3 regions of the Pseudomonas sp. MDT1-17 genome follow, and region 1 is predicted to be linked to each of the others. Evidence: riboswitches for the same ligand, from Rfam matches in the RefSeq annotation. Region 1 holds a riboswitch; each other region holds the start of a gene.
The links. Region 1 has a riboswitch for cobalamin ahead of cobW (cobalamin biosynthesis protein CobW). Riboswitches for the same ligand answer to the same signal wherever they lie in the genome.
Positions count from the first base shown of each region.

Region 2: another riboswitch for cobalamin. It lies ahead of ACYZTX_RS15365 (ABC transporter substrate-binding protein); the one in region 1 lies ahead of cobW (cobalamin biosynthesis protein CobW).
Region 3: another riboswitch for cobalamin. It lies ahead of cobO (cob(I)yrinic acid a,c-diamide adenosyltransferase); the one in region 1 lies ahead of cobW (cobalamin biosynthesis protein CobW).

Region 1 covers NZ_JBUBVM010000001.1:3,195,421-3,202,949, reverse strand. Annotated here, with positions in the region: gene cobN (cobaltochelatase subunit CobN) at 1-2,561, opposite strand, end outside; gene cobW (cobalamin biosynthesis protein CobW) at 2,565-3,626, opposite strand; cobalamin riboswitch at 3,729-3,941, opposite strand; cobalamin riboswitch at 4,117-4,345, shown strand; gene ACYZTX_RS14810 (CbtB domain-containing protein) at 4,466-4,669, shown strand; gene ACYZTX_RS14805 (CbtA family protein) at 4,681-5,388, shown strand; gene ACYZTX_RS14800 (cobalamin biosynthesis protein) at 5,385-5,798, shown strand; gene cobM (precorrin-4 C(11)-methyltransferase) at 5,882-6,628, shown strand; gene nfuA (Fe-S biogenesis protein NfuA) at 6,776-7,360, opposite strand; gene ACYZTX_RS14785 (fatty acid cis/trans isomerase) at 7,469-7,529, opposite strand, start outside.
Region 2 covers NZ_JBUBVM010000001.1:3,332,352-3,339,880, reverse strand. Annotated here, with positions in the region: gene ACYZTX_RS15395 (class I SAM-dependent methyltransferase) at 1-366, shown strand, start outside; gene ACYZTX_RS15390 (DUF2878 domain-containing protein) at 381-866, shown strand; gene ACYZTX_RS15385 (DUF3833 domain-containing protein) at 868-1,389, opposite strand; gene ACYZTX_RS15380 (chalcone isomerase family protein) at 1,409-1,960, opposite strand; gene ACYZTX_RS15375 (GGDEF domain-containing protein) at 2,137-2,943, opposite strand; gene ACYZTX_RS15370 (DJ-1/PfpI family protein) at 3,193-3,789, opposite strand; cobalamin riboswitch at 4,204-4,406, shown strand; gene ACYZTX_RS15365 (ABC transporter substrate-binding protein) at 4,547-5,560, shown strand; gene ACYZTX_RS15360 (FecCD family ABC transporter permease) at 5,557-6,573, shown strand; gene ACYZTX_RS15355 (ABC transporter ATP-binding protein) at 6,570-7,361, shown strand; gene ACYZTX_RS15350 (nickel/cobalt efflux transporter) at 7,465-7,529, opposite strand, start outside.
Region 3 covers NZ_JBUBVM010000001.1:2,315,685-2,323,213, forward strand. Annotated here, with positions in the region: gene ACYZTX_RS10755 (C40 family peptidase) at 76-612, shown strand; gene ACYZTX_RS10760 (O-methyltransferase) at 628-1,281, shown strand; gene ACYZTX_RS10765 (PQQ-dependent sugar dehydrogenase) at 1,408-2,721, opposite strand; gene ACYZTX_RS10770 (hypothetical protein) at 2,790-3,374, opposite strand; cobalamin riboswitch at 3,529-3,762, shown strand; gene cobO (cob(I)yrinic acid a,c-diamide adenosyltransferase) at 3,843-4,454, shown strand; gene ACYZTX_RS10780 (cobyrinate a,c-diamide synthase) at 4,465-5,865, shown strand; gene bluB (5,6-dimethylbenzimidazole synthase) at 5,862-6,512, shown strand; gene cbiB (adenosylcobinamide-phosphate synthase CbiB) at 6,509-7,417, shown strand; gene cobD (threonine-phosphate decarboxylase CobD) at 7,410-7,529, shown strand, end outside.

The DNA.
Region 1 (7,529 bases):
TCCAGCCGTGGCGCGACGACGTCACGCAGGCTGTCGATGATCGCGCTTACCTCGGACCAATCCGCCTTTTGTGGGAGCGAGCCTGCTCGCGAAAGCGGTGGGTCAATCGACATCAATGTTGAATGTTCAATCGCTTCGCGAGCAGGCTCGCTACCACAGGGTCCGGGTTTGGCTTGAGGCTGGTTCAAAGCCTGCTCGATCAGTTGAGCGGCGAACAGTTCGAGGCGTTCGCGGGTATCACCGGCAGTGCGCCAGACTTCATCGTTAAGTGATTGCAGCTCAACGGGACGCGGTCCGGCCCACGGCTCGGCCAGCGCGCAATCCAGCGGATCAAACCCCAGCTCAAACGCCTTGGCCAGCGCCCGCAACAGACTCGATTGCGCCCCACGACCATCGCCACGGGGGATCCGCAACAGGGCCAACAACGTATCAATGCGCAAACGCCCGGTCGGCGACTCGCCGAACACATGCAAACCATCGCGGATCTGCGACTCTTTCAAGTCGCACAAATACGTGTCCAGACGCGGCAACCAGATCGCCGCATCGGCATCACTGTCGAGTTTTTCGTCCAGCTGCAGTTCGCGGTCGATGTGCGTCTCGCGCACTAGCTGCAGGATGTCGCGCTGCAATTCCCGGGCACGGCGCGGATCGAGCAATTGTGCTTCGTAATATTCGTCGGCGAGTAATTCGAGGTTGCGCAACGGGCCGTAGGTTTCGGCGCGCGTCAGCGGCGGCATCAGGTGATCGATGATCACGGCCTGGGTGCGGCGCTTGGCCTGGGCACCCTCGCCCGGGTCGTTGACGATAAACGGATAGATGTTCGGCAGCGGCCCGAGCAGCGCATCCGGCCAGCAGCTCTGCGACAGCCCGACGCCCTTGCCCGGCAGCCATTCGAGATTGCCGTGCTTGCCGACATGAATCACGCCGTGGGCGCCGTAGGTGTTACGCAACCAGAAGTAGAACGCCAGATAACCGTGCGGCGGCACCAGGTCCGGGTCGTGATACACCGCGCTCGGATCCACCTGATAACCGCGCGCCGGTTGAATGCCGACGAAGGTCAGGCCAAAGCGCAGCCCGGCGATCATCATTCGCCCGCCCCGGCACATCGGATCGCTTTCGGGCGTGCCCCAACGTTCCAGCACAGCCTGACGGTTGGATTCGGGCAAGGCGTCGAACATCAGCAGGTAGTCATCCATCGCCAGGCTTTGCTGACAGGGACGCTGGTCAAGGGTGTCGAGGTCGTTGCTGACGCCACCGAGCAATTGCTGGATCAACGCGGTGCCCGTGTCCGGCAATTCGGCGGGCAGCGGATAACCTTCTTTATGCAGCGCGCGCAGGATATTCAGCGCGGCGGCCGGGGTATCGAGGCCCACCCCGTTACCGATACGCCCATTACGGGTCGGGTAGTTGGCGAGGATCAGGGCGATGCGCTTCTCGCCATTGGGCACACGCGCCAGATCAATCCAGCGCCGCGCCAGTTCGGCGACAAAATCCATGCGTTCAGGTTGCGGTCGGTAGCAGACCACATCCGACTGGCTGCGCTCGCTGCGCCAGGCCAGGTCCTTGAAGCTGATCGGCCGGCTGATGATCCGCCCGTCCAGTTCCGGCAGCGCGATGTGCATCGCCAAATCACGTGGACCGAGGCCTTGTTCGCTGGCGCGCCAAGCAGGCTCGTTGTCCTGGGCGCAAATCGCCTGGATCACCGGGATGTTGCGGCGAAACGGTCGCAGGTGCGGCGCTTCGGGGCTGGATTGCGCGAAACCGGTGGTGTTGAGAATCACCCCCGCCTCAACTTCGTCCAGCAGGTCCTCGACCACCGTCAGGCAGCCGGGTTCTTTCAAACTGGCCAGCGCAATCGGCAATGGGTTCAGCCCCGCCGCCTGCAAGCGCTGACAGAAAATATCGATGAAACCGGTGTTCGCCGCCTGCAAATGCGAACGGTAAAACAACACCGCCGCCACCGGTTGATCGGCCTGCCAGTCGGCTTGCCAATCGTGAAGGTCTGCGGGGCTTTTTTGCGGATGGTAGATCGCCGTGCGCGGCAGGGTTTGCGGCTCGGCCCAGGCGTAGTCGCGTTCCAGCCAACGATCGGCAAGGCAGCGGAAAAAATCCAGGGCATTGCTCATGCCGCCCTGACGCAAAAACTGCCAAAGCCGATCGCGGTCGCAGGCAGCCACGGTGCTCAGGTCGCTGAGTTCCGGGTCCGGACGGTCATCGCCGGGCACCAGAATCAGCTGCACGCCGCGCTGCGACAACTCCACCAAGCGCTCCACGCCATAACGCCAATAAGCGATGCCGCCATGGAGCGAGATCAGAATCACCTTGGCGTGGCGCAACACTTCGTCGACATACAGATCGACTGAGGCGTGGTTCTGCACCTGCATCGGGTTGGCCAGACGCACGCTCGGGTAATCGTCGGGCAACTGCTGCGCCGCTTCGGCGAGTAGCGCGAGGCTGGAGTCGCCGCTGCACAGGATCACCAGCTCGGCGGGGGTTTGTCCAAGGTCGGCAATGTTGTCATCCGACACGAAACCGCCGGGCTGGGTCCTGAGCAGGTGCATGGCTTAAACGCTGAGCGCAGCGCGCAATTGCGTTTCGATTAGCATTCCGTCCAGCTCCTGGCCGATCAATACCAGGCGCGTGGTGCGCGCTTCATCGGCGCCCCACTGACGGTCGAAATGCTTGTCGAAACGTGTGCCCACGCCCTGGATCAACAGGCGCATCGGTTTGTTCGGAATCGCCGCAAAACCTTTGACGCGCAAGATGCCGTGTTGGACCACCAGTTGAGTCAGCGCGTCCAGCAGCAGGCTTTCGTCTGCCTGAGGCAGTTCGATGGAGATCGAATCGAAAGCATCGTGGTCGTGATCGTCTTCACCTTCATGGTGGTGATCGTGATGGCTGTGACGGCTGTCGATGTGTTCTTCGGAACCGGCGCCGAGGCCGATCAGCACGTCCAGAGGCACGCGACCGCTGCTGGCTTCGATGACTTTTACGGCGGGCGGCAATTCTTCCGCGACTTCCAGGCGTACACGGGCCAGGTCTTCAGGGCTGATCAGGTCGGCCTTGTTGAGGATCACCAGGTCGGCGCTGGCCAGTTGGTCGGCGAACAGTTCGTGCAGCGGCGATTCGTGGTCCAGGTTCGGATCGAGTTTGCGCTGGGCATCGACCTGATCCGGGAAAGCCGCGAAGGTGCCGGCGGCGACCGCTGGGCTGTCGACCACGGTGATGACCGCGTCAACGGTGCAGGCGCTGCGGATTTCTGGCCACTGGAAGGCTTGCACCAACGGTTTTGGCAGGGCCAGACCCGAAGTTTCGATGAGGATGTGGTCGAGGTCGCCGCGACGGGCGACCAATTCGCGCATCACTGGGAAGAACTCTTCCTGGACGGTGCAGCACAGGCAGCCGTTGGCCAGTTCATAGACGCGGCCGTTGGCTTCTTCTTCAGTGCAACCGATGGAGCACTGCTTGAGGATTTCGCCGTCGATGCCCAGCTCGCCGAACTCGTTGACGATCACCGCGATACGGCGGCCCTGAGCATTGTCGAGCATGTGCCGCAGCAACGTGGTTTTGCCCGAGCCGAGGAAGCCGGTAACGATGGTGACGGGGAGTTTGGCCAGTGTTTTCATCGGATGCCCTTTGGCAAGGTGGCGGGCATACGGGACGACGACCGGCAACGCGGACGCGCGTGCCTGAAGAGTTCGCCACCGGATCACCCCGCCCGGTTGAAAGTGAGAATCTGTGTCGAGGCAGGTCTCCTGGCTGACGGCTTGCCAGTCGTTCGACTGACGTTGGCTGCGCCTTCCCGCGGGCCCGATAGACAGGGCTTGCAGTGGCGTGGCAGCCAACAGAACCGTTCACAGTTGCGGGGGCAGCCGCGGCATCGACCGCGTTCCCTTCTTAGCTTCGGCAGACGCCGAAGAACCTCGAAAGCGCAAGGCTACGCATCGTCTTGGAGCGGGTCAATGTCTGTAGGAGCTGCCGAAGGCTGCGATCTTTTGATTTTAAAAAACAAGATCAAAAGATCGCAGCCTTCGGCAGCTCCTACAAAGAGCCAATCATCTTTCGGTTCCAAGTGAGAACCCTTGCCAATTGACGCCCAACCCCCGCCCATGCTCTCCTACGCACTTTGTTACGGGTGCCCTTCACAGGGTGAAACGGGAAACCGGTGAATCATGTGCTTTACTCTAAAGCCATGTCAGTCCGGTGCTGCCCCCGCAACGGTAAGCGAGCGAAGCGTCAGATCCACTGTGCCAGTCGTTCGGCATGGGAAGGTGATGCTTGCAGGTCAAGGCGAAAGCCAGCGCCCCTCGTGAGCCCGGAGACCGGCCCGCAACACAAAGTGACCATTACGATCACTGAATAACAAACCCGCGGTGGGCGGGCGCTGTTTGAACCTCTGCGCGCCCGACTCGCAGGGTCTCCCATGCGCTCTAATTCACCCACTGACAGACCAGAGGGAAGCGCCATGTCGATCATCAGCAGCACCGGCAGCAACACCGATAAGAGCTCCGCCAGCACCACCACGACCCTGACTCAGCGCCTGACCGCCGCTGTGTGTGCGTCGATCCTTGGTGCGTGCCTGGTGTATTTCGCCGGTTTCTCGCACATCGAAGCGGTGCACAATGCCGCGCACGATACCCGCCACAGCTCTGCATTCCCGTGCCATTGAGACCTGTCGACATGATCAAGCGTATTGCGCAAACCGCAGGGTTCACCGGGCTGCTGGCCGCCCTGTTGCTGACCCTGCTGCAAAGTTTCTGGGTGGCGCCGCTGATTCTGCAGGCCGAGACTTACGAAAAATCCGAGCCCGCCGCTGTTGAACTTCACGAACACGCCTCGGGTGCTGTCGCCGCTCACACTCACGATGCCCAAGCCTGGGAGCCGGAAGACGGTTGGCAGCGCGTGCTGTCGACCACGGGTGGCAACCTGGTGGTAGCGGTCGGTTTCGCCCTGATGCTCGCCGGTCTTTACACCTTGCGCGCACCGACTCGCACGTCCCAAGGCCTGCTCTGGGGCCTGGCCGGTTATGCGACGTTCGTGCTGGCACCTACCCTCGGTCTGCCGCCTGAGCTACCAGGCACTGCCGCTGCTGATTTGGCGCAACGGCAGATCTGGTGGATCAGCACTGCCGCCTCCACTGCAGTCGGCATCGCATTGATCGTGTTCAGCCGCCACTGGTTGATGAAAGTGCTCGGCGTGGCCATTCTGGCCGTTCCTCACGTGATCGGCGCACCACAACCGGAAGTCCACTCGATGCTGGCTCCAGAAGCCTTGGAAGCTCAGTTCGAAATCGCTTCGCAGCTGACCAACGTCGCGTTCTGGCTGGCCCTGGGCCTGATCAGTGCCTGGTTGTTCCGCCGCAAAAGCGATGGCCAATACCACGCATGACTGACACCAGCACAGCGCCGACCCTGGTGGTCGGTCTGGGCTGCCAGCGCGGCTGCCCCGTCAGCACGTTGCGGGCGCTGCTCGATCAGGCGTTACAGGCTCATAAAATCGAACTTCACCAGATCAAGGCGCTGGCCAGCATCGACCTGAAGCGCGAAGAACCTGGTTTGATCGAATTGGCCGCACAACTCGCACTGCCACTGAAGTACTTCAGCAGCGAACAACTGGCCGGCTATCAACCGCAGCTCAGCCACCGCTCGGACATCGCGTTCGAACGCACCGGCTGCTACGGCGTCGCGGAAAGTGCCGCCCTGGCCTTGGCCGAACAGTTGGCCCAGGCGCCGGCAAAATTGCTGATCTCACGACAAAAATATGCCCAGGCCACCTTGGCATTGGCCTGCGTCGCCTAAAATCCCCGATAATCCCCGCTTTCGATCATGAGCAATCTTCATCTGAAGCCTTGCCCTGCCCCTTTTTTTCACAGGAACCGACGATGACCGTTTACTTCATTGGCGCAGGTCCCGGCGACCCGGAACTGATCACCGTAAAAGGCCAACGGCTGATTCGCAGCTGCCCGGTGATCATCTACGCCGGCTCCCTGGTGCCTGCCGCCGTGTTGGAAGGCCATCGCGCCGAACACGTGGTCAACAGCGCCGAACTGCATCTGGAACAGATCATCGAGCTGATCAAGACCGCCCATGCCAATGGCCAGGACGTGGCCCGGGTGCATTCCGGCGATCCGAGTCTTTACGGTGCCATTGGCGAGCAGATTCGCTACCTGCGCGAACTCGACATCCCGTTTGAAATCATTCCCGGCGTGACGGCCACGGCGGCCTGCGCGGCACTGTTGGGCGCCGAACTGACATTACCCGATGTGTCGCAAAGCGTGATCCTGACCCGCTACGCCGACAAGACCGCCATGCCCGCGGGCGAAGCGCTGGGCAGCCTGGCGCAGCACGGGGCGACCATGGCGATTCATCTGGGGGTCAATCATCTGGAGAAAATCCTGGTTGAATTGCTGCCGCATTACGGCGCGGACTGCCCGATTGCGGTGATTCACCGGGCGACCTGGCCGGATCAGGATTGGGTAGTGGGGACGCTTGAAGACATTGCCGCGAAGGTTGAAGCCAAGGGGTTTCGGCGCACGGCGTTGATTTTGGTGGGCCGAGTGTTGGGTAGCGATCACTTCAGTGAGTCATCGCTGTACCGCGCGGGGCATGCGCATTTGTATCGCCCATAGGGCCCCTTCGCGAGCAGGCTCGCTCCCACATTGGAATGCGACCAACTGTGGGAGCGAGCCTGCTCGCGAAGGCGTCAGTGAATTTCACGCGAAAAAAAACGGCACTCACGGACGCCGTTTTTTTCGTTTCTGCAGCGAACACCTTACTTAGTAGTAGGCGTTTTCTTTCTGCGTGTGGTCGGTGACGTCACGAACACCCTTGAGCTCGGGAATGCGCTCGAGCAAGGTGCGCTCGATGCCTTCGCGAAGGGTGACGTCAGCCTGGCCGCAGCCTTGGCAACCGCCGCCGAACTTGAGTACGGCGATGCCGTCTTCGACCACATCGATCAGGCTGACCTGACCGCCGTGACTGGCCAGCCCCGGGTTGATCTCGGTTTGCAGGTAGTAGTTGATGCGCTCGTTGATCGGGCTGTCGGCATTGACCATCGGGACTTTGGCGTTTGGCGCCTTGATGGTCAGCTGGCCGCCCATGCGGTCGGTGGCGTAGTCGACTACAGCATCGTCCAGAAAGGCTTCGCTGAACGAGTCGATGTAAGCGGTGAAGCTTTTCAGCCCCAGCGCCGTGTCTTCAGGTTTTTCTTCGCCCGGCTTGCAGTAAGCAATGCAGGTTTCGGCGTACTGAGTGCCAGGCTGGGTGATAAAGACGCGGATGCCAATGCCTGGGGTGTTCTGCTTGGAGAGCAGATCAGCCAGATAATCGTGGGCGGCGTCGGTGATGGTAATAGCGGTCATGGAAACTCCTCGCAGGCTTGGGCGCAGTTTACGCCAATCATCGCGCCGCACAAAGTCCTAGTATTTTTGTCGGGAAAGATTCGACGTTCCTGCAAGGGTCGAGGTGTATCAAAGATTCTCGTACCGGTTCATGTCCAGCACGCCCTCTTCCACCGGATCGGTCTCGTGG
Region 2 (7,529 bases), 140 kb from region 1:
CGGGAACAGCGCTATGAGCAGGCGAAAAAAACGGTCGACTTCATCCAGCGCTACATCTTCCCGGGCGGTGCCTTGCCTTCGGTGAGCGCCATGCTGCACACCATCAGTCGCGACACTGACCTGAACCTTCACCACATGGAGGACTTCGGCCTTCATTACGCACGGACTCTTCGCATGTGGCACGATAACCTGCGGCGCAGCCGGCACAACCTAGAAGCACTAGGCTACGACCAGACGTTCTATCGCCTCTGGGAGTTCTACCTGTGCTATTGCGAAGGCGGCTTCCTGGAGCGAGGTATCGGCACCGCGCATCTATTACTCGCCAAACCCGGGGCACGACCGGAGCCCTTCGGCCTAAAGGCGTGAGCAGGCGGGGCCGGTTGTTGCTGAACGCAGGGCTGTTCCAACTCGGTTGGTTCGCCTGCGTGTTTGGCGCGCAACGACCTTGGACGTTGCTGATTGCAATCGCATGCCTGGCTACACACCTGCGTTGGATTGCCAACGACCCAAATGAATGGCGCATTCTGTTGCGGGTGGCAACCTGCGGTTGGGTCCTGGACAGTATTCTATTGCACCTCGGGCTGTTCTCCTTTTCAGATGCCACTATTGTTCTGCCGCTATGGCTGGCAATGCTTTGGCTGCTTTTCGCCAGCACTTTGCGTCACAGCCTGAGCTGGACAAAGCGGCCTTGGTGGATGGGCAGCCTACTAGGGGCCTTTGGCGGGCCGCTCTCCTATTTGGGCGGCGCCAGGTTAGCAGACGTGGGTCTACCGCTAGGTGTTTGGCCTAGCGCTCTGCTAATCGCATTGATATGGGCGATGTTGATGCCGGCGCTGCACTGGATAGCCGGACAGCATGCACGTTGACTCAAGACTTGCGGAAGAACAAGGTGATCTGGCCTACCTCCACCCCGAACTTGGTCATGAACGAGCGATTGATCATGGTGTTCTTGTCCATTAGGTACATCCAGTCGTCCAATTGAACCTGATATACCTTTCCATCCACCGGTAGGCTCAGCACATATCGCCAGCGCAGTGTATTGCCTGCCACCTCACCAAGCGCCTCGCCTACCACGTCGCCAGCGGTTCCGCGCCATTGGCTAGAACCAACTGGAGTTAGCGTCCACACCCTTTTTTGCTTAGTACCATCGCTGTAAGTAAATGATTCGTCGAGGATCAGCCTGCTACCTTCGGAGTGGCCATTGATCTCCACGTGGAAGCGCTTGGTGACCTCGCCAGAACGCTTTTGAAACATACCCCAGGCTTCGACCCGGCCCTCAAAGAATTCGCGCAACTCAAGCGTGGGCGTCTCCTGTCTGTAGGTGTGCACATCCACCCGGCTGCAACTTGCAAGGCCAATGCATAGCAGCAATATCCATATCTTCAACATGTGCATTTCCTCAACGGTCTCAGGGTTTAGCTGCGCCCAACAATTGGGCGCGCAGCTCCGGGTCGCGTGTTCGGGGGTCAAGCCAGATGGAAAAAAAGGCTTTGGCGAACGCATCATCCCTCACCACATGCTGTAGGTTCTCGCCGACGTAAAAACGTGCGCCCTCTCCAGGCAAATAGACTCCAGTGATGCGGTCACCGGCGCGCACATCGACAAACGCCTGCTGCATCTCCCACTCCCAGCGGACCATCAGCTCTGAATTCAGGGAGTTGGGTGAAAGGCGACGGATTTCCTTGATGCTGGCCTCAACCAGATCATCGCGACTAATAGTGCGACTGTAGGTCAGCTCTAGCGCAAAGGGCACATCTGCACCCAGCGGTTCTCCGGCAATCAGGCGTGGGCTCCAGAGCTGCGCAGTGTAGATAGAGAAACCGAACACGCGCATCTCCCCGCTACCCATCCGACGAGCTTCGGGTAAAGCCTCGCGCCAATCAGCAAATAGTTCTGCACTCTGGAGCATCAGAACAAGACAGATAAGGTGGCGGATTAAGCGGTCCGTCTGCATAGCCATGCAAAGACCTCGTTAAGACTCAATAGACGCCTTTAAAAGTTATACCAAATTATTATTTTGTACAGCTAATACCTCAAAACCGGACCTCGAGTACGTTGGCCAGTTGTAGCAGCTGCCGAGCCTGCAAGGCTGCGTTCGGCTGCGCAGCAGTCGCAAAACCAGGCACTACGATCTATCTACTCATACACCGTCACCCGATTGCGCCCGGCATTCTTCGACGCAAACAGCGCATGGTCCGCCCAGGCGATCAGGTCGGCGTAGTTGATCGTGGGCTGGCTCAGGTCGGCCACCCCCAGGCTGATGGTGAAACGTATGCTCTGGCCGTTGTGCAGCACTTCCAGCCCTTCGACTGCCTTACGCAGACGCTCGGCGAAAACCCTTCCACCGGTCTTGTCGGTGTCCGAAAGCACCACGCCGAACTCTTCACCGCCATAACGCCCAGCCACATCGGTTTCGCGCACATGCTCGTGGATCAGCCTGGCGACTTCCTCGATGACCTTGTCGCCCGCCTGGTGACCATAGGTCTCGTTGACCCGCTTGAAGTGGTCGATATCCAACATCACCAGGCTGGTGGCATTGCCATAACGCTGGTGCCGAGCATAGGCGACTTTCAGGCTTTCTTCCCAATGACCGCGGTTGTATAAACCCGTCAGCCGATCGGTTCTGGAGAGTTGCTGCAATTGCGCATTGGCGGCCTGGAGCTGATGCCGGTTGGTGGCGACGTCGGTGACGTCATAGATCACCAGGCAAATATGGTTAATTTTGCCGTCGGTGGAGCGCAGCGGTAACAGCGTGGTGTTCTGGTACATGAACTCTTCCTGACCGGTGATCGGTTGGTAGTTCTTGAACCGCACCAGATACGGGCGCTGCTCCCAGATAGTGAACGCTGGCGTGCCCAGGGTAGCGACGCTTTCCACCTTGCGGCTGAACCATTGGCGGTCGATTTCGGGAAACAGACTTAAGAAATTCTGATTTTGTGTCAAAGTGCCCACCTTTGGGAAGCTTGTTGTAATGCACAAGTTTGGGATAGGCCTTCTGCGACCAACTTTTCGGCGCTTCATAGAGTTCATCAGGAAACACGCTGACCGCGACCGGAATGTTGACGCCCTTGACGGCGAAGAATGTCGACTTGTTCTCGTAATAAAGGGCTGACGGGCCCGACAGTGACACTCGTCGTCGATTTCGCTCAGTCGTAAACAATCAGACATCGGCCAAAGCGGTCATAGAGAGCTTTAAAGGTACGGCGAAATGTTTGCCATTGCGCGCGTCACGTAGATCTCCTTTTCTCCCACCGGCGCCACATAATGAATCGCACTGCGTGCAGCCTCGACGCCTTCCAGACGGGCGATGAACCAGGCGGCTAGATACTGCGACGACAGGCACCCTCCAGCCGTCGCGACGTTTCCCTTGGCCACGAAGGGCTGATTGAGCACTGCCACGCCGACCTCCTCGACCCACGGTTTGGTGGTCAGGTCCGTGCAGGCCGGAATGTCGTCCAGTAGGCCCAGTTTGGCAAGTATGAGCGTGCCCGAGCACTGAGCGCCCAGCAGCTGACGCGTCGAGTCGAATTTCAGGCGAGACATCAGCGTGGCGTCAGCGACGACGTCCCGGGTCTTTCTCCCACTACCCACAAGTACAGCGTCCGCACCGCATGCGTCCTCGAGCGACGTCTGCGACTCGATCAGCACGCCGTTCATCGACAGCACCTTATCCGTGGGACTGGCGATAGATACCCGCCAACCGGGCCGCTGGACCCGGTTGAGGATGCCCAGCGCGATCAGCGAGTCGAGTTCGTTGAAACCTTCGAAAGTCAGGATGGCGATGTGCATCAGGAGCCTCGTGCGAGTGGAGACGTTGTTGGCGTCATCGTAAAATCGACAATCAGTACATGCAAAAAATTGTCATGGATACATGACGACATGCCACAGCCCACAAGCTACTGATTCAGAAAGTTCACGTGCCCCCCCCACTGCCGCGAAAGTATTCGCGGCAGTGGGTGCTGATTGACAGGCAGAACAGCATCACACCCCGTTTGGATAGTTGATTAACGACTAAAGGTGAACCGCCAGGAAGGCTCGCAAAAATGGACGTTATTAAAATGGAGTCGTGTCGATTAATACCGATAAGTTGCCTGCACTGAAATTCCTTTCGCACTGTTTTCGTAGTTGGCACTGTATTCCGGTTGAAGACCGGAGTTGTTCTACTGCGATTCCCACCCAAAGCGGTCGGTGGTGATATTCGACATGATCGACTACCATGCCGGCCGCCGGTTTCCAAACGGGATTAATAGGGAATCCGAGATGCCTGACACGGCATCAAACGGAACTGCCCCCGCAACTGTAGGTGCTGAGCCTGCTCCTGAACTGCCACTGGGATCACTCCCGGGAAGGCTGGAGCCTGGCGACGACGCATCAGTCAGGAGACCTGCCGGCCAAGCAAATCACTAACCGGCGGGGTGTCCGGGAAGGACATCCTTGCGCCGAGCGTCACCTCAGTGATCGGCACTTCACTGCTTTAATGGCAGCGTTCGATGATGTGTTTCCAGTCCGTACCCCTGCTCTTGTACGGTCAAATGGAGATTGCGTCATGTTGCTGTCCCGCCCTGCCACCCTCGTCACTGCCCTGGGTCTGTCCACCCTCGCCCATGCGGCCCCGACCCACTACCCCCTGACTGTTGAGAACTGTGGCAGCACACTGACGTTTCAGCAGGCGCCGAGCCGTGCCGTGACCATTGGCCAGGCTGGCACTGAAATTCTCTACGCCATGGGCCTTGGCAACACGCTGGTCGGCACTTCGCTGTGGTTCAACGATGTGCTGGCCAAGTACAAGCCAGAGAACGACACGATCGAACGCCTGGCCGATAACGAACCGAGTTTCGAGGCGGTGATCGGCAAGCGTCCGCAGCTGGTAGCAGTGGAACTGGAGTGGATGGTTGGCCCGCAGGGCGTGGTCGGTACTCGCGAGCAGTTTCACGAACTGCAGATCCCGACCTACCTGATGCCCTCCGACTGCGAAGCCAAGGACAACCTGGTCGGTGCCGACGGCACACGTCTGGAGGCGTTCCGCATCGACAGCCTCTACAAAAGTATCAGCCAATTGGCTGAAATCTTTGACGTGCAGGAACGTGGCCAGCAGCTGAACGCCCACCTCAAAGCCAGCCTGGCCAAGTCCATTGCCACCGTACAGAACAAGGATCTTAAGCACACCAGTGCGCTGTTCTGGTTCTCCAGCGCCAGTCTGGATATCGACCCCTATGTCGCCGGGCACAAGGGCATTCCCGACTTCATGTTGAACACGTTGGGAGTGCGCAACGTGGTGGAGTCCGATGAAGAATGGCCCACCGTCGGCTGGGAAACCATCGCCAAGGCCAACCCGACCTTCCTGGTCATCGCACGCATGGATCGCCGTCGCTTCCCGGCTGACGACTATCAAAAGAAACTGCAATTCCTGCGCAGCGACCCGGTGACCCGCAACATGGACGCCGTGAAAAACAACCGCATCATCATCCTTGACGCCATGGCCATGCAGGCCAGCGTGAGAATGTTCGACGGTCTTGAAATCCTGTCATCAGCCATCAACGGCTACGACCTGCCGAAATGACCGGGACGTTGATTCGTACGCTGCTGGCATTTCTGACACTGCTGCTTGCCGTGATTGCCGGTGTGGCCATCGGTGAAACGAGCATCGAACCGAGCGTGGTGTTCCAGGTACTGGCCAACAAACTGTGGACTGCCGGTTATGTCCTCGACCCGATAGACGAAGGCATCGTCTGGAATTACCGCCTGACCCGCGCGCTGGTGGCAGCCGCCTGCGGTGCGGGCCTGGCCACCTGCGGGGTGATCTTGCAATCGCTGTTGCGCAACCCGCTGGCCGATCCTTATCTGCTCGGTATTTCCGCTGGCGCCTCGACGGGCGCGGTGCTGGTGGCATTGCTGGGCCTCGGCGGGGGGCTGATTTCGCTGTCGGTCGGGGCGTTTGCCGGTGCTGTTGCTGCCTTCGCCGTGGTTGTTTTACTGGCCCGTGCCAGCGGCTCACCTGGCGGTACCGGGCAGATCATCCTGGCGGGGATTGCCGGTTCGCAATTGTTCAATGCGCTCACGGCATTTCTGATCACCAAGTCGGCCAGTTCCGAACAGGCCCGCGGCATCATGTTCTGGTTGCTCGGCAACCTCAGCGGCGTGCGCTGGCCATCGGTGTGGCTGTCGGTGCCCGTGGCATTGACCGGTCTCGCGGTGTGCCTGTGGCACCGTCGGGCGCTGGATGCCTTCACTTTTGGCGCCGACTCAGCCGCCTCGCTCGGCATTCCGGTACGCCGAGTGCAATTTCTGTTGATCAGCTGCGCCGCACTGGTGACGGCAGTGATGGTGTCGATTGTCGGCTCCATCGGTTTCGTCGGACTGGTCATCCCCCATGCCGCGCGACTGCTGCTGGGCACCCGGCATGCGCGTCTGCTGCCGGCGAGTGCGCTGGGTGGTGCAGTGTTTCTGATCGCCGCCGATGTCCTCTCTCGAACGCTGATCAAAGGCCAGGTGATCCCGGTCGGCGTCATCACTGCACTGGTTGGTGCGCCGGTGTTCGCGTTGATCCTGATCGGTCGGAGGAATGCCCGATGAATGCAGCCTCGCCTGTTATCGACGAATCTGTACTACGTTGTTCCGCCCTCGGGTTTCATGTCCGCGACGCTGAGTTGCTGCACGACATCCACCTGGACATCCGTCGTGGTGAAACCCTGGGCCTCGTCGGGCCCAACGGTTCGGGAAAATCCACGCTGCTCAAACTGCTGGCCGGCGTGCGAATCCCCAGCCGGGGAGACATCCACCTCAACGGCCAGAGCCTCAAAACGCTGTCACGGCGAACCATCGCGCAAACCCTGGCGGTGGTTGAGCAACAGGCCGACACCCTGGATGCCATCAGTGTGTTTGATGCTGTAGCCCTGGGTCGAACGCCGTGGCTGTCGGCCTTGAGCCCGTGGTCGAGTAAGGACGATGCCATCGTCCTGCAAGCGCTGCGCGACGTCGATGCGGCGCACCTGAAAAACCGTACCTGGCACAGTCTGTCCGGCGGTGAACGTCAGCGTGTCCACATCGCTCGCGCCCTGGCCCAGCGCCCGCAGATTCTGTTGCTGGACGAACCGACCAATCACTTGGATATCCAGCATCAGCTCGCCATTCTAAAAGTTGTACAGGCACTGCCGGTGACGACATTGATTGCCCTGCATGACCTGAATCAAGCGCTGACCTGTGATCGATTGGCGGTACTGGAACGCGGCCGATTGGTCGCCCTCGGTAAGCCACTTGAGGTGCTGACCCCGCAACGCCTGCGGGACACGTTCGGCGTGCAGGCGCATTACCTGATCGACCCTTTCGACGGCGCGCAGATTCTGCGATTTCGCTCTGTTTGACTCGCTGACCAATCCCGAGCGGCGGAACTCGGGAAGGACGAACAGACGCACCACTTCCACGGCCTTTAATCCACGGTTCTGCCCAATGATTCAAAAAACCGACCTAGGCAGTACTCAAAGCAATCCAGCCATGAATCCCCACGTAAAGTCCGACACCGATGATAAGCA
Region 3 (7,529 bases), 880 kb from region 1:
TGCGTCCTGCGCAGGCGGTTTTCTTTTCTGCGCCCCCTGCAGAAAAAGCCGCAGCCAGATCAGGATGTTCTGCTTATGTCGACGTCGGCCCGCCTCGCAATCATGTTCTTCGCAGCGCTGCTCAGCGCCTGCGCCAGCCGAACACCGCCACCTGCGCCGGTGGTTCGCTCGCCCATTATTTTCAGTTCCTCCCAAGCATTCTCCCCTGAGGCAGAAGACGTGTTGTTCCGCGCGCTCGGCCTGGTGGGCACGCCGTATCGCTGGGGTGGCAACACGCCGGATTCGGGATTCGATTGCAGCGGGCTGATCGGTTACGTCTATCGTGACGTCGCCGGCATTTCCCTGCCGCGTACCACCCGCGAGATGATCAGCATGCAAGCGTCCAGCGTGGGCAAGGAAGGTCTGCAAACCGGCGACCTGATCTTCTTCGCTACCAATGGCGGTTCCCAGGTCAGCCACGCCGGGATCTACGTCGGCGAAGGTCGCTTCGTCCATGCGCCCGCCACCGGCGGCACGGTGAAGCTCGACAGCTTGTCCAAAGCTTACTGGCAGAAAGCCTATCTGAGTGCCAAGCGCGTCTTGCAACCTGAACACTTGGCTCGCAACCCCTAGATTGCAGAGGTTGTCATGACCGCTCGCACACTCAATCTCGACGATTCCCTGTATCAATACCTGCTCGATGTTTCCCTGCGCGAAACGCCGCTGCTCAAGCGTTTGCGGGACGAAACTCAGGCGCTGCCGATGGCTCGCTGGCAAGTGGCGCCGGAACAGGGCCAGTTTCTTGCACTATTGGTGAAACTCACCGGCGCCAAGCGTCTGCTGGAAGTCGGCACCTTCACCGGTTACAGCGCTTTGTGTATGGCAGCTGCATTACCGGATGACGGCTCGCTGATCTGCTGTGACATACCCGGCGACTACAACGCCATCGCACGTCGTTACTGGCAGGAGGCGGGGCTTGCCGAGCGGATTGATCTGCGTCTGGCGCCCGCGCTGGAAACCCTGACTCAGCTGGATCAACAAGAGCAGTTCGACCTGATCTTCATCGATGCTGACAAGGCCAACTATCCACGCTACCTGGAGCACGCGTTGCGTCTGCTGCGCGTCGGCGGTCTGGCGGTGTTTGATAACACGCTGTGGAGCGGACGGGTGCTTGAAGACCATCCCGAGAGCGAAGACACCCGAGCCATCCAGGCGCTCAATCGCGCCTTGAAGGATGACTCGCGTGTGGATCTGTCGTTGTTGCCGTTGGGCGATGGATTGACGCTCTGTCGTAAACGCTAAATCCCTGTGGGAGCGAGCCTGCTCGCGAAGGGGTCGGCACATTCAATATCTTTGTTGCCCGATCAAACGCTTTCGCGAGCAGGTCGAATCGTCGCACCGTCGCTCCCACAGGTTATGTGTGTGCGTTTATTTAGTTGCAGACACACGCCACACCTTATTCCCCACATCATCCGCCACCAACAAATCACCCTGCTGATCAATCACCACGCCCACTGGCCGGCCCATGGCTTTCTCATCTGCGTTGAGGAAGCCGGTGAGCACATCAACCGGCTGCCCGGTGGGTTTCCCTGCGCTGAACGGTACGAAAATCACTTTGTAGCCACTGTGCGGCTTACGATTCCACGAGCCATGCTGGCCGATGAATGCGCCTTCCTTGAACTGCGCCGGCAGCGTGTTGCCTTCAGCGAACGTCAGGCCCAGCGAGGCGGTATGCGGGCCGACCGCGTAGTCCGGAGCAATGGCCTTGGCCACCAGGTCGGGGTTTTGCGGCTCGACGCGAATGTCGACGTGCTGACCGTAATAACTGTAAGGCCAGCCGTAGAACCCGCCGTCTTTCACTGAAGTGATGTAGTCCGGCACCAGGTCGCTGCCGATTTCGTCGCGCTCGTTGACCGCCGTCCACAGTGCGCCGCTCTGAGGTTCCCAGGCCAGACCGTTTGGATTACGAATCCCCGAGGCAAAGATCCGATGGTTGCCGGTGGCACGATCCACTTCCCAGATCGCCGCGCGACCTTCTTCCTTGTCCATGCCGTTTTCGGCCACGTTGCTGTTGGAGCCCACCGTGACGTACAGCTTGCTGCCGTCCTTGCTGGCGATGACGTTTTTGGTCCAGTGGTGATTCAGCGTACCGCCCGGCAGGTCGATCACCTTCATTGGCTGTGACTTGATCGCCGTCTCGCCGTTTTCATAGTGGAAGCGCAGCAAGCGGTCCGTGTCGGCGACGTACAGGTCATTGCCGACCAGGGTCATGCCGAAGGGCGAGTTGAGGTTTTCCAGAAACACCGTGCGGGTCTCGGCGATGCCGTCGTGGTCCTTGTCCCGCAGCAGCGTGATGCGATTCGGGCTGGGGACTGCTGCGCCGGCACGGCCCATGACTTTTTTCATGACCCAGCCTTTAACGCCTTTGCCATCATCGGGTTTCGGCGGCGCGTTGGTTTCGGCCACCAGCACGTCGCCGTTGGGCAGCACGTAGAGCCAGCGCGGGTGATCGAGGCCTTCGGCAAATGCCGACACTTGGGTGCCCGCTGCGGCAGTGGGTTTAGTGCCGTCCGGCCAGCCGATCGCCGGGGCGATGTTCACCGTCGGGATCAGGGTTTTGTTGGGTTCTGGCAGCTTGGGTGACGGGCCGGTGCCGTCGGAAATTTGCAGCCTGGAGGTTTCACCACAGGCGGCAAGCCCTCCGGCGAGCACGATGACGAGAGCGAGCTGGGGCTTGCGCATGCTGATCTTCCCTATGAATGCATTGACCTAATCAATAGAGAAGCGCAGGTGCGCGATGGTTCAACCGGTCAGCCGCGGGCTTCCTTGAACAGCACGGCGATGCCGGGGTGGTAGTTGCCGGCTTCGTTGCGCAACTTGCGATAGGCGTAGGGGAAATACCAGGCCACCGCGCAGGTGTGTTCCTTTTGCAGGTCGTCGACCATGTCCTGGAGTTCTTCCGGAGTAGCGCTTTGTTGGGCTTTTTGCGGCGCAACGAACAGGCAGCCGAGTTTCAGGTCGCTGGCGTAGCTGATGCGCTTGGCGTCGCTGGTGATGTCCTGCAATGCTTGAGTCAGGTTCAGGCCGTTGACGCGTGGCCAGCGCTGGGTCGCCTGAAGGTAAGCGCGTTCTTCGCTGGTCGCGATAAACAGATCGGCGCGGCCATTGCGTTCGCCTTCTTCGGTCTGTTTGCGGGTCGGTGCTTGTTGCAGCGTCACCATTTCCGCCATCCACGCAGCGGTGGACAGCAGGCTCAGGTTGGCTTTTTCGTCGAACCAGTAAGGCGTGTCGTTATCGCCGCGCACGGCGTTGTAGCGGTCGATACAGTCAAACCAGCGTTCCAGCACCGGGCGCAGGAATTCCAGCTTCGGATTGCTGATGATCATGCCTTGCATGGGGCTCACCCTTGTTATTGTGTTGTGAGGTTGTGGCTCTTTGATATCACTGCTGGGAGTGTGGCACAAGATTGGCGTCAGATAATTGATCGACGGCAGTTATTCGCTCGCAGGCCGCCCGTCTTCAATTGACGCTCCATCCCCAACCCTCTAACCTTCGCGGCTTGTTTCAGGTGCTCTGTGACCTTGGTCGACAGAGTGAAACAGGGAAGCCGGTGAGCGATCTCTTCAATTGATGAAGGCTCACGATCCCGGCGCTGCCCCCGCAACGGTAAATGAGTGAAGACTGCGCCTTGAGCCACTGTGTCGACTGTCGACATGGGAAGGCGCGCAGTCAGGCGAATCGCCGCTCATGAGCCCGGAGACCGGCCTGATCCATCCAGCGGCATCACGGTGGGCGATGCCAGGCTTTTTGCCGTCTATTCTTGTGCCTGCCCGCCGTTATCCAGCCTCAACGGAGAGCTCCCCATGACTGATACCCCCGATCGTGACGAACGTCATCTGGCGCGCATGCTGCGCAAAAAAGCCGTGATCGACGAACGCATCGCCAACTCCCCGAATGAATGCGGCCTGCTGCTGGTGCTGACCGGCAACGGCAAAGGCAAAAGCAGTTCGGCCTTCGGCATGCTCGCCCGGTCCATGGGCCACGGCATGCAGTGTGGCGTGGTGCAGTTCATCAAGGGGCGCAACAGCACCGGCGAAGAACTGTTCTTCCGGCGCTTCCCGGAACAGGTGCGTTTTCATGTGATGGGCGAGGGCTTCACCTGGGAAACCCAGGATCGCCAGCGAGACATCGCCGCCGCTGAAGCGGCGTGGGCGGTGTCCCGCGAATTGCTGCGTGATCCGTCGATTGGCTTGGTGGTGCTGGATGAGTTGAACATTGCGCTCAAGCACGGTTACCTCGATCTGGATCAGGTGCTCAGCGATTTGCAGGCGCGTCCGCCGATGCAGCATGTGGTGGTCACCGGTCGCGGCGCCAAACCTGAAATGATCGAACTGGCCGACACGGTCACCGAAATGGGCGTGATCAAGCACGCGTTCCAGGCCGGGATCAAAGCGCAAAAAGGCGTCGAGCTGTGAATACTACTTTATGAAAATCAGCCGTCACTGCCCGGCGGTGCTGATTGCCGCGCCGGCCTCCGGTCAGGGCAAGACCACCGTCACTGCCGCGCTGGCCCGTTTGCATCACAAGCAGGGGCGCAAAGTTCGTGTGTTCAAGTGCGGCCCGGACTTTCTCGACCCGATGATTCTCGAGCGCGCCAGCGGTGCGCCGGTGTTTCAACTGGACATGTGGATGGTCGGCGAGCAGGAAAGTCGTCGTCTGTTGTGGGAAGCCGCCGGCGAAGCCGATCTGATTCTCATCGAAGGCGTCATGGGGTTGTTTGACGGTACGCCGTCCAGCGCTGATCTGGCGCGGCATTTCGGTGTGCCGGTGCTGGGTGTGATCGACGGCACCGCCATGGCCCAGACCTTTGGCGCACTGGCGTTGGGGTTGGCGCGCTATCAGCCGGATTTGCCGTTTGCCGGTGTGCTGGCCAACCGCGTCGGCACCCTGCGTCATGCGCAATTGCTTGAAGGCAGCCTCACTGAAGGTTTGCGCTGGTACGGCGCCTTGTCCCGGGAAACCGGGATCGAATTGCCTAGTCGACACCTCGGGCTGGTTCAGGCCAGCGAGTTGAACGATCTCGATCTGCGTCTCGATGCGGCGGCCGATGCACTGGCCAGCAGTTGCGAGGTCGCGCTGCCACCGGCGGTGGAATTCGCGGCTCCTGATGTGATCGCTGCCGAACCGTTGCTGGCCGGTGTGCGAATTGCCGTGGCCCGTGACGAAGCGTTTGCCTTCACCTACGGCGCAAGCCTCGACCTGCTGCGCGCCATGGGGGCCGAATTGCTGTTTTTCTCGCCGATCCGTGACGCGCAATTGCCGGAGGCAGACAGCCTTTATCTGCCAGGCGGTTATCCCGAATTGCACCATGTGGCACTGTCACAGAACAGCACAATGCTGAGCGCAATCCGTGCTCACCATGCGGCGGGTAAACCGTTGTTGGCCGAGTGTGGCGGCATGCTCTATTTGCTCGATTCATTGACCGATGTCGAGGGCACTCGCGCTGAATTGGTCGGCTTGCTGGCGGGGGATGCGGTGATGCAAAAGCGTCTGGCCGCATTGGCGTTGCAGGCAGTCGAGTTGCCGGAAGGCTTATTACGCGGCCACACCTATCACCACTCGTTGACCAGCACCGAATTGGAGCCGATTGCCCGGGGCCTGAGCCCTAACGGCGGGCGCGGGGCGGAGGCGGTTTATCGTAAGGGGCGGATGACCGCCTCTTATGTACACTTCTATTTCCCGTCCAATCCATCGGCGGTTGCTGCACTGTTTGCGCCTGATCTTGAGGCCGCCTTCGCGAGCAGGCTCGCTCCCACAGTAGAAAGTGGGTTGGCTGAAGAAACGCGGTCCACTGTGGGAGCGAGCCTGCTCGCGAAGAGGCCATGACTGACTACGCATTCTCCGAAGCTGAACGCGAAGCGGTTTATCGGGCAATTGCCGAACGCCGTGACATGCGCCACTTCAGCGGCGGCACCGTCGAGCCCGAGTTGTTACGACGCCTGCTCGAAACCGCACATCAGGCACCGAGTGTCGGCCTGATGCAGCCCTGGCGGTTCATCCGCATCAGCGATCGAGCCCTGCGCGGCAAGATCCAGTCACTGGTGGAAGAGGAACGCATCCGCACCGCCGAAGCCCTCGGCGAGCGCACCGACGAATTCATGAAGCTGAAAGTCGAAGGCATCAACGACTGCGCCGAGGTGCTGGTCGCCGCGCTCATGGACGATCGCGAGCGCCATATCTTTGGCCGTCGCACCTTGCCGGAAATGGACATGGCCTCGTTGTCCTGCGCGATCCAGAACCTCTGGCTGGCCTCCCGCGCTGAAGGATTGGGCATGGGCTGGGTCTCACTGTTCGAGCCGCAAGCCCTGGCAGACCTGCTGGGTTTGCCGGCCGGTGCCAAGCCCTTGGCCGTTCTTTGCCTGGGGCCGGTCAAGGCATTCTATCCAGCGCCGATGCTGGTACTCGAAGGCTGGGCGCAGGCGCGTCCGCTCAGTGAACTGCTGTACGAAAATTATTGGGGAGTGAGTCAATGAGTGTGGCGTTGTTGAGTGTCGCCGCGGTTGCGCTGGATGCGCTGCTGGGTGAACCCAAACGCTGGCATCCGCTGGTGGCGTTCGGCCGTTTTGCCGACCGCATCGAGCAACGTTTCAACTCCGGCGGTCGCGGTTGGCGTAGCCACGGCGTCACCGCCTGGGTGATCGCGGTGTTGCCGCTGACGTTGCTGGCGACTGCATTTTCCTGGGCGCCTTATGTCGGTTGGCTGGTCGAGATTCTGGCGCTGTACTGCGCCCTCGGCCTGCGCAGCCTCGGTGAACACGTCGAACCGGTGGCCAAGGCGCTGCGCAGCGATGATCTGGACGAGGCGCGCAAACGTGTCGGTTACCTGGTGAGTCGCCAGACCAGCGAACTGGATAAAACCGAAGTCGCCCGCGCCGCCACCGAATCCGTATTGGAGAATGGCAGCGACGCGGTGTTTGCCGCGTTGTTCTGGTTTGCCGTGGCGGGTGCACCCGGCGTGGTGCTCTATCGTTTGAGCAACACCCTCGACGCGATGTGGGGCTATCGCAACGAACGCTTCGAACGTTTCGGCTGGGCGGCGGCGAAGATCGACGACGTCCTCAACTACATTCCTGCACGCCTGGTGGCGCTGACCTACGCGCTGCTGGGCAAAACCCGACTCGCTCTGAAGTGTTGGCGCACCCAAGGCCCGACCTGGGACAGTCCGAATGCCGGCCCGGTGATGGCGGCCGGTGCCGGTGCGCTTGGCGTCGAATTGGGTGGGGCGGCGATTTATCACGGTGAATTGCATCAGCGTCCACAACTGGGCGAAGGCGTGCCGGCGGATGCCGATTCCATCGACCGTGGCTGGCAATTGGTCCAGCGCGGGGTATGGTTATGGTTGCTGATCCTCTGCGTGGGGGCTGAATTCTATGCTTGAACACGGTGGTCGGTTACGCAAGGCGGCGCTCGAATACGGCATCGCCGAAGCCGATTGGCTCGACCTGTCCAGCGGCCTCGCACCTTGGCCGTTTCCGGTGCCGCAGATCCCG